Regions from separate parts of the Xanthobacter pseudotagetidis genome, predicted to be linked through region 2. Evidence: predicted binding sites of a transcription regulator. Region 2 holds the regulator's gene; the other holds the start of a gene.
The links. The regulator PhoB, encoded in region 2, activates phosphate uptake and scavenging genes when phosphate is short. The targets are predictions, from matches to a motif close to TGTCATNNANCTGTCAT.
Positions count from the first base shown of each region.

Region 1: a site for PhoB is predicted at 2,163-2,179, ahead of V5F67_RS18415 (PstS family phosphate ABC transporter substrate-binding protein). Genes of this name have one in related genera too.

Region 1 is NZ_CM195534.1:4,015,823-4,021,559, reverse strand. It holds gene V5F67_RS18425 (arsenate reductase/protein-tyrosine-phosphatase family protein) at 1-639, opposite strand, end outside; gene pstS (phosphate ABC transporter substrate-binding protein PstS) at 683-1,711, opposite strand; gene V5F67_RS18415 (PstS family phosphate ABC transporter substrate-binding protein) at 2,256-3,257, shown strand; gene pstC (phosphate ABC transporter permease subunit PstC) at 3,451-4,302, shown strand; gene pstA (phosphate ABC transporter permease PstA) at 4,313-5,248, shown strand; gene pstB (phosphate ABC transporter ATP-binding protein PstB) at 5,278-5,737, shown strand, end outside.
Region 2 is NZ_CM195534.1:4,664,601-4,670,337, forward strand. It holds gene V5F67_RS21345 (Hsp33 family molecular chaperone) at 1-585, opposite strand, end outside; gene argF (ornithine carbamoyltransferase) at 606-1,592, opposite strand; gene V5F67_RS21355 (aspartate aminotransferase family protein) at 1,616-2,818, opposite strand; gene V5F67_RS21360 (GcrA family cell cycle regulator) at 3,350-3,871, shown strand; gene phoB (phosphate regulon transcriptional regulator PhoB) at 4,040-4,741, opposite strand; gene phoU (phosphate signaling complex protein PhoU) at 4,851-5,579, opposite strand; gene pstB (phosphate ABC transporter ATP-binding protein PstB) at 5,599-5,737, opposite strand, start outside.

The DNA.
Region 1 (5,737 bases), 650 kb from region 2:
GATTTCGCCAGCCGCGGTGTCACAGGTGGTGATGATGAAATCCATCTCTGGCGCGTCGTCCGCCGCGAAGGCATCCCAGCTCTTGGACGTGAGAGCGGAGGCGTCGTAGCCGAGGGATTGGAGCATGGCGATCGCCATGGGGTGCGGCTTGTGCTTCGGCCGGCTCCCCGCGGAAAAGGCCCTGAATCGCCCACGTCCCTCGCGATTGAGCAGGGCCTCGGCGATGAGCGACCGCGCCGAGTTGGCCGAGCAGACCAGCAGCACGTTGTAGACGCGATTGTTCGCGGCGACGGGACGCAGCTGCGGAAAGGCCGCGGGACCTGTCCCGCAGCGGGGAGAGACCGCAAAGCCCATCTCTGCCATCAACTGGCTCAGGACCGGGCCCGCGGTGGACAGGCTGGCGGCATAGATGATGGACCGCCCCTCACGCCGCGACGTGACGAGGCCGGCACGCTCCAGCAGGCCGAGATGCACCGACATGGTATTGTGCGCCACCGCCAGCAGGCGGGCGATGTCGCCCGCCGGTAGCCCGTAGGGCACATAGCGCAGCAGAAGACGATAGGTCTCGAAGCGCGTGCCTTGGGATAGCGCATCGAAGATCCGCGTCGCGTCTTCCGCATTGAGCTTCGTCTCGTCCATCTCGCCTCACCGTTCGAATGCCGCTCGCGTCAGCCCATGCGCCTCAGGCGCCACCCTTGAAGGTCTTGATCCAATAGTCCTTGACCTGCTGGACCAGAGCGGGCGGCAAGGGAACATAGCCGAGCTCAGACGCGAATTTCTCGCCGTCGCCGAGGGCGAAGCGCCAGAACTCGAAGGCGGCCTGGCTGTTCGCCGGCACCTTGGGCTCGCGGTACATGAGCGCGAAGGTGGTCGCCGCGATGGGGTAGGCATCTGCGGCGGGGGAATCGGTGATGACGACGAAGAAGTCCTTGGCGCTGGCCCAGTCGAAGCTCAGCGCCGCCGCCTGGAACGCCGCCGCGCTGGGCGCGATGAACTTGCCGGCGCGGTTCTGCACGAGGCCGTAGGCCAGCTTCACCTGCACCACATAGGTGTATTCGACATAGCCGATCGAGTTCGGGACCCGCTTGACCTCGCTCGAGACCCCTTCGTTGCCCCGCGCACCATACCCCACCGGCCAGGCGACGGCGCTGCCTTCGCCGACCTGCTGCTTCCACTCCGAGCTCGCCTTGGCAAGGTAGGACACCCAGTTGAACGTGGTCCCCGATCCGTCGGAACGGTGCACCACCACGATCTTCGCGTCGGGGAGCTTGACGTCGGGATTGAGGGCTTTGATGGCGGGATCGGACCAGGTGGTGACCTTGCCGAGATAGATGTCGGCGAGAAGGGCGCCGGTGAAGCGGAGCTGGCCGGGTCCCACGCCGTCCACGTTGAACACCGGTACGACACCGCCGAACACGATGGGGAACTGGCCGAGACCGGACTTCTCCAGTTCCTCGGGCTTGAGCGGCTTGTCGGACGCGCCGAAGTCCACCACGCCGTCCTTGATGCGGTTGATGCCAGATGACGAGCCCACCGACTGGTATCCCACGAGGTGTCCGGTGCGCTCGCGGAACACCTCCGCCCATTTCCAGATGATGGGATAGGCGAAGGTGGAGCCAGCGCCCCGCACCTCCGCGGCGTGCGCCGCAGGCGCGAGCGTCGATAGGGCCGCGAGCGCAGCCGCGGCTGTCCAGGCAAGAATGCGATTCACGGCTGGCCTCCCTTGGGTCCTCGCGACATGTCGCTGGAGACAGATAGCTCCATATGAGTCGTTATGTCGATAGGAGTGGACAGATCGCTATATGGCCTTCGTGTCACTCTTGTGACGCCACGCGCGCCGCCCCTTCCGCTGCGATAGTATAATTGTCGATATTTCGATACCAATAGAATTGATGTGGTGTAGACGCGATTTGCCGGCGAGGTTGAGCGGCGAATTTGCTCGGGCGCTGCAACGAACAATGGGTGTTTCGTCAGGCATTTCAATAAGTCGTATCCGCTGACGCGGGTCTGGTCAGATCGATAAAGCTGCAATAATTCATCGCAGGCCGATGTTATTTACCTGCAAACAATATCGCATAACGCCGAAAATCGGCGAGAAATACATCAAATCAATTTTGATAAAATCTCTGTTGATTCACGCATATCGCTCGATATACACAAATTGTCATGAGATCGTTACACGACTTGCTTAGAGCCCGTGAGGCTAGGCGAGCGTCAGAGGCCCTAGCGGCACTGTCCAGGGAGACGGCATCCTCATGAAGATCATCACTTTCGCGAGCGCCTTCGCGCTGCTCGCCACCGGCGCGGCCTTCAACGGGGCGGCCGCTCAGGCACTGGTCAAGGTCGACGGCTCATCCACGGTGTTCCCCGTGACCGAAGCCATGGCCGAGGAATTCCAGAAGGTGAACAAGGATATCAAGGTGACGGTCGGCATCTCCGGCACCGGCGGCGGCTTCAAAAAGTTCTGCCGCGGAGAGATCGACATCTCCGACGCCTCGCGCCCGATCACCTCCGCCGAGCAGAAGGCCTGCAAGGAGGCCGGCATCGAATATATCGAGCTGCCGGTCGCCCTCGATGCGCTCACGGTCATCGTCCACCCGTCCAACACCTGGGCGAGCGAAATGACAGTCGCGGACCTGAAGAAGATCTGGGAGCCTGAGGCCCAGGGCAAGATCACCAACTGGAAGCAGGTCCGCGACAGCTACCCGGACCGCCCGCTGGTGCTCTACGGCGCGGGTGTCGATTCCGGCACCTACGACTATTTTACCGCCGCCATCGTCGGGAAGGAGCACTCCAGCCGCGGCGACTTCACCGCGTCGGAAGATGACAACGTCCTGGTCCAGGGCGTGGCGGGCGACGCGAACGCCCTCGGCTTCTTCGGTCTCGCCTATTATGAAGAGAACACCGGCAAGCTGAAGGCGGTGAAGATCAAGGTCGATGACGCCGCGCCCGCCGTGGAGCCGTCGGTCGAGAATGCCCGCACCGGCAAGTACCAGCCCCTGTCGCGGCCGATCTTCATCTATGTGAACAAGAAGGCGGCCGAAACCCGCCCGGAGGTGGCGAAGTTCGTCGAGTTCTACCAGGACCCGAAGCACGCGGTCGAGCTGGTCAAGGAAGTGGGCTACGTGCCCCTGCCGGAGAGCGCCCTGAAGGTGTTCCAGGAGCGCTTCAAGAAGCGGGAGATCGGCACCGGCTTCACCGGCTCGAAGGTGGGTGTCTCGGTGGAGGACCTCGTCAAGGAGAAGCTCGTCTACTGACGCGTGGGAGCACGCGCCGACCGGATGAATTCAATCTGATCGGATCCAGCTTTCGGGGGAGGCGCTCCGGCGCCTCCCCTCCCAAGAGGAAGCGAGCTTTATCGAAGCCATGATCACCCAGGGCAGAACAGGACGACCGCGCCTGACGGTCTCACCCGCCTTCCTCGCGCGGCGGCGTGTGGTGGACCGTGTCATGCGCATTGTCCTGTTCCTCAGCGCCGCCCTCTCGGTGCTGGTGACGGCGGGCATCGTCTATGTGCTGCTCTCCGAGAGCATCAAATTCTTCGCGCAGGTCTCCATCGTCGATTTCCTCACCGACACCCAGTGGACGCCGGTATTCCAGGACAAGCATTTCGGCATCATGACGCTGGTGTCGGGCACCCTCATGAGCTCTCTGATCGCGCTCATCGTCGCGATTCCGGCGGGAACCGTGCTTGCCATCTACCTGTCGGAATTCGCCCGCCCGCAGGTGCGCGAGACCATCAAGCCGTTCCTGGAGCTCATCGCCGGCGTGCCCACGGTGGCGTTCGGCTATTTCGCCCTGTTGTTCCTCACGCCCATCTTCCAGACCTTCATTCCGGGCCTCGCGGGCTTCAACCTGCTGGTGCCCGGCATCGTCATGGGCATCATGATCCTGCCCTACATCGTCTCGGTGAGCGAAGACGCCATGCGGGCGGTGCCGGGCGAACTACGGGAAGGCGCCTACGCCCTCGGCTTCACGCGGCTCCAGACGGCAGTGCGGGTGGTGATTCCCGGCGCGTTCTCCGGCGTGACGGCGGCCTACATCCTCGGCATGTCGCGTGCGGTGGGCGAGACCATGGTGGTGGCCATCGCCGGCGGCCAGCAGGCGAAGCTCGCCCTCAATCCCCTGGAGGGGGCCGCGACCATCACCGCCTACATCGTGCAGATTAGCCTCGGCGACGTCCCGCACGAATCCATCGCCTACCTCACCATCTTCGCCGCCGGCATGATGCTGTTCCTCATGACCTTCGCCTTCAACATCGTCGCCTTCTGGCTGCGCCGGAAGTACCGTGAAGTCTATTGAGGGGCATGCCGTGAAGCCGATCGCATCGCCGTCCTCCCACCGCCGCTCCGATGCCGAGATCATCGCCCGGGCGCATCGCTCCGACCGCAACTTCGCGATCCTCGGCCTCGGCGTCCTCGTCGTCTCGATGGTCGTGCTGCTCTCGCTCATCGTGGACTTCATGGTTGATGGGCTCGGCCGCATCGACCTCGACTTCCTCATGAGCTTCCCCTCCCGGCGGGCCTCTGAGGCGGGCATCCTGTCCGCCTGGGTGGGAACGACACTGGTGATGCTCGTCACCGCCGTGCTCGCGGTGCCCCTCGGGGTCGCTGCCGGCCTCTATCTCGAGGAATATGCGCCGCGGAACTGGATCACCCATCTCATCGAGATCAACGTCACCAACCTCGCCGGCGTGCCGTCCATCATCTATGGCCTGCTCGCGCTCGGCCTGTTCGTGCAGAGCTTCGCCATGGGCCAGACCATCCTGGTGGCCGGCATGACGCTGGCGCTCCTGATCCTGCCCATCATCATCGTCGCCACCCGCGAGGCGGTGCGCTCCATTCCCCTCGAGATCCGCGAGGGTGCCTATGCGCTCGGTGCCGACAAGTGGCAGACGGTGAGCGGCTATATCCTGCCGGCGGCGCGTCCCGGCATCCTCACCGGGGCCATCGTCGGCATGTCGCGGGCCATCGGCGAGACGGCGCCCATCATCACCATCGGCGCGCTCACCTTCATCGCCTTCCTGCCACCTCCGCCGGTGCAGGATGCCTTTCCCTTCATCAATTTCGCCTGGCTCAATTCCCCTTTCACGGTGATGCCGATCCAGATGTTCAACTGGGTGTCGCGCCCCCAGGCGGCGTTCCATGTGAACGCCGCCGCCACCGGCCTCATCCTGCTGGCCATGACGCTCCTGATGAATGCGGTGGCCATCTGGCTGCGCTACAAGATCCGCCGGAGCATGCGGTGAAGCTGACTCCCGGCCCTTCGGAGAACGAGATGACAGCCGTGACCACCGCAATGGACGCTTTGGCTGGCAAGGCGCCCGCGCCGTTGCGAGCCTCCGTTCGCAACCTCAATTTCTTCTACGGCGACAATCAGGCGCTCAAGGGCGTGGAGCTTCCCATCGTCGAGGGCAAGGTCACCGCCCTTATCGGCCCCTCGGGCTGCGGGAAGTCCACATTGCTGCGCTGCTTCAACCGCATGCATGATCTTTATCCGGGCAACCGGTATCAGGGCGAGATCATCCTCTATCCGGAGGGGATCAACATCGTTGCGTCGAACGTCGATCCGATGCTCGCGCGCCTGCGCATCGGCATGGTGTTCCAGAAGCCCAACCCATTCCCGAAGTCGGTTTATGAGAACGTGGCGTCGGGCCTCCATATCCGCGGCATCCGAAGCCGCTCGGAGGTGGACGGGCGCGTCGAGGCGGCGCTGCGCCAGGCCGCTCTCTGGGACG
Region 2 (5,737 bases):
GAGCAGGCCGCCGGCGCGCCACGAGGAGGCAGCACCGCCGGCGCGCACCTCCTCGCCCACGGCGAGGCGCACGCGGGTGGGGATCTGCTCGGACTGCATGAAGTATTCGTGCGCCGCCGCCTCGAGCCCCGAGCCGTCCAGCGCCACCACGCCCTGGTAGCGGTTGGCGGAGATGCCCTGGTCAATGGTCATGGCGAGGTGACCCTTGCCCAGCAGCGCCGCTGGCGAGGTGGCGTTGCGGGTCTCCGCCTCGGCGAGCGCCTCCTTGTCGTAGCGGGCATAGGCGCGGATCTTGTCCGGGCTCACGAAGTCCGCCACCACCATGTCCACCGGCCCGTCGGTCTGGGTTTGGAGGATGAAGCGGCCCTCGAACTTCAGCGACGAGCCGAGCAGCACGGCGAGCGTCACCGCCTCGCCCACCACGCGCTTCACCGCCGGCGGATAATCGTGGTGCGCCAGAACCGCGTCGAGGGTCGGTCCGAGCCGCACGGCGCGGCCGCGCAAATCCAGCGCGTCCACCTGGAACGGGGTGATGATGTCGTCCGTCGCCACGCCCGAGGCGTCCCGAGACCGATCAGCACCCATGACGAGACCTCACCCCGAGCTCACCTGCCGGCCGCGTCAAAGCACCAGGCGAGGATGCCCTTCTGCGCGTGCAACCGATTCTCGGCCTCATCGAACACCACAGACTGCGGCCCGTCCATCACTTCGTCGGTCACTTCCTCGCCGCGGTGGGCGGGCAGGCAGTGCATGAAGATGGCGTCCTTGTGGGCGCGCGCCATGAGCTTGGCGTTGACCTGATAGGGCTTCAGCAAATTGTGGCGCAGGCGCTCGGCCTCCTCGTCGCCCATGGAGACCCAAGTGTCGGTGAGGACGCAGTCCACGCCTTCCACCGCTTCCTCCGGGTCACGCATGAAGGTGACCTTCGCCTTGGTGCGCTTGACGAAGTCCTTGATCGCCGGGCTGGGCGGCAGTTCCTTGGGGGTCGCCACCTTCATCGCGAAGTCGAAGCGCTCGGCGGCATGGATCCAGGACGCGAGCACATTGTTGAAATCGCCCGTCCAGGCCACCTGGCGGCCGGTGATCGGGCCGCGGTGCTCCTCGAAGGTCATCACATCCGCCATCACCTGGCAGGGATGCGACAGCCGGGTGAGACCGTTGATGACAGGGACGGTGGCATACTCCGCCAGTTCCATCAGGTCGCCGTGCTCCAGGATGCGGATCATGATGGCGTCGACGAAGCGCGATAGCACGCGGGCGGTGTCGGCTATGGACTCGCCGCGCCCGAGCTGCATCTCCTGGCCCGTGAGCATGATGGTCTCGCCGCCGAGCTGGCGCATGGCGAGGTCGAACGAAACGCGGGTCCGGGTGGAGGGCTTGTCGAACACCATGGCGAGCGACTTGCCGGCGAGCGGGCGCGCCTCGTCGCCGGCGCGGCGGCGCGCCTTGAGGTCCTTGGAGAGCTCCAGCACGCGCCTGAGCTCGCCGGCGGGAATGTCCGACAAGTCGAGGAAATGGCGCACGCCGTCCGGCGCCGCAAGCGCCTTGCCGTTGGCCTTGCCGTGGCCGTTGGCCTTACCGCCCGCAGCCATGCCCTTGGCCTTCGCCCCAGCCTTCATTCCGCCGCCCCCCTCGCCGGAGCGAAGCTCTTCTCGAGCCTGACGCAGGCGGCCTCGATCTTGTCGGCCGCCAGCATCGCCTCCTCCTCGCTCACAGTGAGCGGAGGCAAGAGACGGACCACATTGTCGCCCGCGCCGGGGGCGAGCAGCCCCTCCTCGCGCAGGGCCACCACCAGGTCGCCGGCGGGCACATTGGCCTTCAGGCCCATGAGCAGGCCCTGGCCGCGCACCTCGGCGATGATGGCGGGATGCCGGTCCTTGACCTCCGCGAGGCGCTGGGCGAAGCGACCGGCGACCTTGTTCACGTGGTCGAGGAAGCCGTCGGCGAGCACGTGGTCGAGCACCGCGTTGCCCACCGCCATGGCGAGCGGATTGCCGCCGAAGGTGGAACCGTGGGTGCCGAGCGTCATGCCCTTGGCCGCCTCCTCGGTGGCGAGGCAAGCCCCCATGGGGAAGCCGCCACCGATGCCCTTCGCCACCGCCATGATGTCGGGCGTGATGCCGGCCCATTCGTGGGCGAACAGGCGCCCGGTGCGGCCGACGCCGGACTGCACTTCGTCCAGCACCAGCAGCAGGCCGTGCTCGTCGCAGAGCGCGCGCAGGCCCTTGAGGAAAGCATGCGGGGGCACCCGCACGCCGCCCTCGCCCTGCACCGGCTCCACCAGGATGGCGCCGGTCTGAGGCGTGATCGCCGCGCGCACCGCGTCGAGGTCGCCGAACGGCACCTGGTCGAAGCCGGGAAGGTCCGGCCCGAAGCCTTCGAGGTACTTGGCGCTGCCGCCGGCGGCGAGCGTCGCCAGGGTGCGGCCGTGGAAGGCGCCCTCGAAGGTGAGGATGCGGTTCTTCTCCGGATGGCCCGACGCGTAATGATACTTGCGCGCCATCTTGATGGCGCACTCCAGCGCCTCGGCGCCGGAATTGGTGAAGAACACCGTGTCGGCGAAGGTCACGGCGGTGAGGCGCTCGGCGAGGCGCTCGCCACCGGGAATGCGGAACAGGTTGGAGACGTGCCACAGCTTGCCCGCCTGCTCGGCGAGCGTGGCCGCGAGGCCAGGATGGGCATGGCCGAGGATGTTCACCGCGATGCCGGCGGTGAAGTCGAGGAAGCGTCGCCCGCCCGTCGTGACGAGCCACGAGCCCTCTCCCCGTTCGAATTCGAGGTCGATGCGCGCATAGGTCGGCAGGACGGCGGAGATCACGACTTCCTCCAGTGCGGGGGGCTGACCCGCCGCCCGTGCCTTCCAGACCCCGTTTCGTTCGAGACGTTGCCTTCAAGACCCGTGCGGGTGGAGCTTCCCCTGAGCCGGCTCGCAGGCGGCCGGAAATTAAAAAGGGCCGCCCAACCGGGGGCGGCCCGACAATTTTCGCAATACTAATGATCGCGCGCGCGAGGTCAACATCGCCGCCGCGCCTACACAGGCCGCCAGAGTGCCCTTTCGGCCTTGACGATCCACAGGAAGGTGAGTCCCGCGTGCAACGACCTGGGGAAAACGACCCGGGCGCCGAATCGGGACTCTGTCGCCGGGGGCGTGCATATTGTAGGTTAATTTTCAGTTGGCCACGACATATCGTGCGCCACTCTTCCTCGGGACGGTGATTGTGGCCGACTCCCGCGCAATGTCGCGCGGGGGCTCGCGGGAGGAGTCCGGCTTTTCCGGGCGGCGCCGCGGCACAGCGTCCGGCGCCCTTATTCCGGCGCCACTCGAGATGCGGCAGATGGGAGACGAGCCATGAGCTGGACCGACGAGCGCGTCGAGCTTTTGAAGAAGCTTTGGGGAGACGGCCTTTCCGCGAGCCAGATCGCCGCGGAGCTGGGCGAGGTGACTCGCAATGCGGTGATCGGCAAGGTGCACCGCCTCGGCCTTTCGGGCCGGGCCAAGACCGCCCCCACGGCGGCGCGCCCGCGCAAGCCGGCGCGCGAGGCCGAGCCGCGGCGCGACGCGCGTCCGCAGCGTCCCCTGACCCACGGCGCCACGGCGCTCGCCCCCGAACTGGAGCAGATGGCGGAAGAGGCTCCCGCCCCGGCTCCCCAGTCCGCGGACAACGTGGTACCGATCGGCCAGCGCTGCACCATCATGAACCTGACCGAGAGCACCTGCCGCTGGCCCATGGGCGAGCCGGGCACGGACGGCTTCTACTTCTGCGGCGGCAAGTCCAAGCAGGGCCTGCCCTATTGCGCCCATCACGCGCGCATCGCCTACCAGCCGGTGCAGGACCGCCGGCGCGACCGGCGCCTCGCCTACCTCGCCTGAAAAGACGGGGCGCGCGCGCTGCCCGGCACTGGCATGGGCCCTCCGGTCGAGCCGGAGGGCGACGGGGGTGAGGCAGGCCGGCGTCATCCAACAGCAACACCGTCACGCTCCGGCTCGACCGGAGCATTCGCGGCCTTCCGGCACGGCGGCCGGCTATCAGCGTAGCGCTCAGTGCGCCCGCGCGAACATCTCGTTGAAGGAATAGCCGGCCCCGCGCACGGTGCGGATGGGGTCCGACTGGCGGCCGCGGTTGATCGCCTTGCGCAGGCGGCCCACATGGACGTCCACGGTGCGTTCGTCGATATAGACGTCCTGGCCCCACACGCCGTCGAGCAGTTGCTCGCGCGAGAACACACGGCCGGGGCTCTGCATCAGGAATTCCAGCAGCCGGAACTCGGTCGGCCCGAGATGCACCTCGCGGCCGGAGCGGTGGACGCGGTGGGTCTCGCGGTCGAGCTCGATGTCGCCGGCGCGCAGCAGCGTCGCCACATGCTCCGGCTTGGCCCGGCGCAGCAGCGCGCGCACGCGGGCGAGCAACTCGGGTACCGAGAACGGCTTCACCACATAGTCGTCCGCCCCGGTGGAGAGGCCGCGCACGCGCTCGGTCTCCTCGCCGCGGGCTGTGAGCATGATCACTGGCAGGCGCTCGGTTTCCGGGCGGGTCCTGAGGCGCCGGCACAATTCGATGCCGGAGAGGCCAGGCAGCATCCAGTCGAGGATGACCAGATCCGGCACGCTCTCGCGCAGGCGGGTTTCCGCCTCGTCGCCGCGGGCGACGGCCTCGACGCCATAGCCCTCCGACTCCAGGTTGTAGCGGAGCAGGAGGGTCAACGGTTCCTCGTCCTCGACGATCAGGATACGCGCCGGCACGGGTCTCTCATCCGACTGTCATCAACAGGCGCAGGAGCCGAGTGGCCCGGCGCCGCGCCTCGAAAGGAAGCGCCTGCGGCCCGCGCGGGACCGCCCGGCGCTCCCGGCTTCAGCCCTGGACGGTCCGTCCGGGGAAGGCCACCGTGGTCTCGCTGGAGGCGTCCGCCTTGGGGCGGCTCTCCGGCAGGTTCTGGCCGGTGACCATGTAGTAGACGATCTCCGCCACGTTGGTGGCGTGGTCGCCGATGCGCTCGATGTTCTTCGCGCAAAACAGAAGATGCGTGCAGACCGAGATGTTGCGCGGGTCTTCCATCATGTAGGTGAGGAGCTCGCGGAACAGCGAGGTGTACATGGTGTCGATGGCGCCGTCGCGGCCCCACACTTCGACCGCCTTGGCCTCGTTGTGGCCGGCATAGGCGTCGAGCACTTCCTTCAGTTGCTCCAGCACCAGGTCGGAGATGTGCTCCACCCCGCGCACCAGCTTCTGAGGATGATACTCGCCCTCGATGGCGATCACGCGCTTGGCGACGTTCTTGGCGAGGTCGCCGATGCGCTCCAGGTCGTTGGCGATGCGGATCGAGGCCACCACCTCGCGCAGGTCGCCGGCCACCGGCTGGCGCTTGGCGATGACGAGGATGGCCTTCTCCTCGATCTCGCGCTGCATCTGGTCGCAAGTGGCGTCCAGGAGCACCACGCGCTGCGCCAGGGCGGCGTCGCGACGGATCAGGGAGGTGACGCTGTCGGCCACCAGGCGCTCGGCCTGGCCGCCCATCTCGACCACCTTGCGGCCGAGCTCCTTCAGCTCGGCGTCGAAGGAGGAAACGGTATGCTCGGGCATCTCGATGTTCCTTGCGCGCTCAGCCGAAGCGGCCGGTGATGTAGTCGCGGGTCTTGATCTCCTTCGGATTGGTGAAGATCACGTCCGAAGGCGCCACCTCGATCAGCTCGCCGAGATAGAAGAAGGCGGTGATGTCCGCGCAGCGCGCCGCCTGCTGC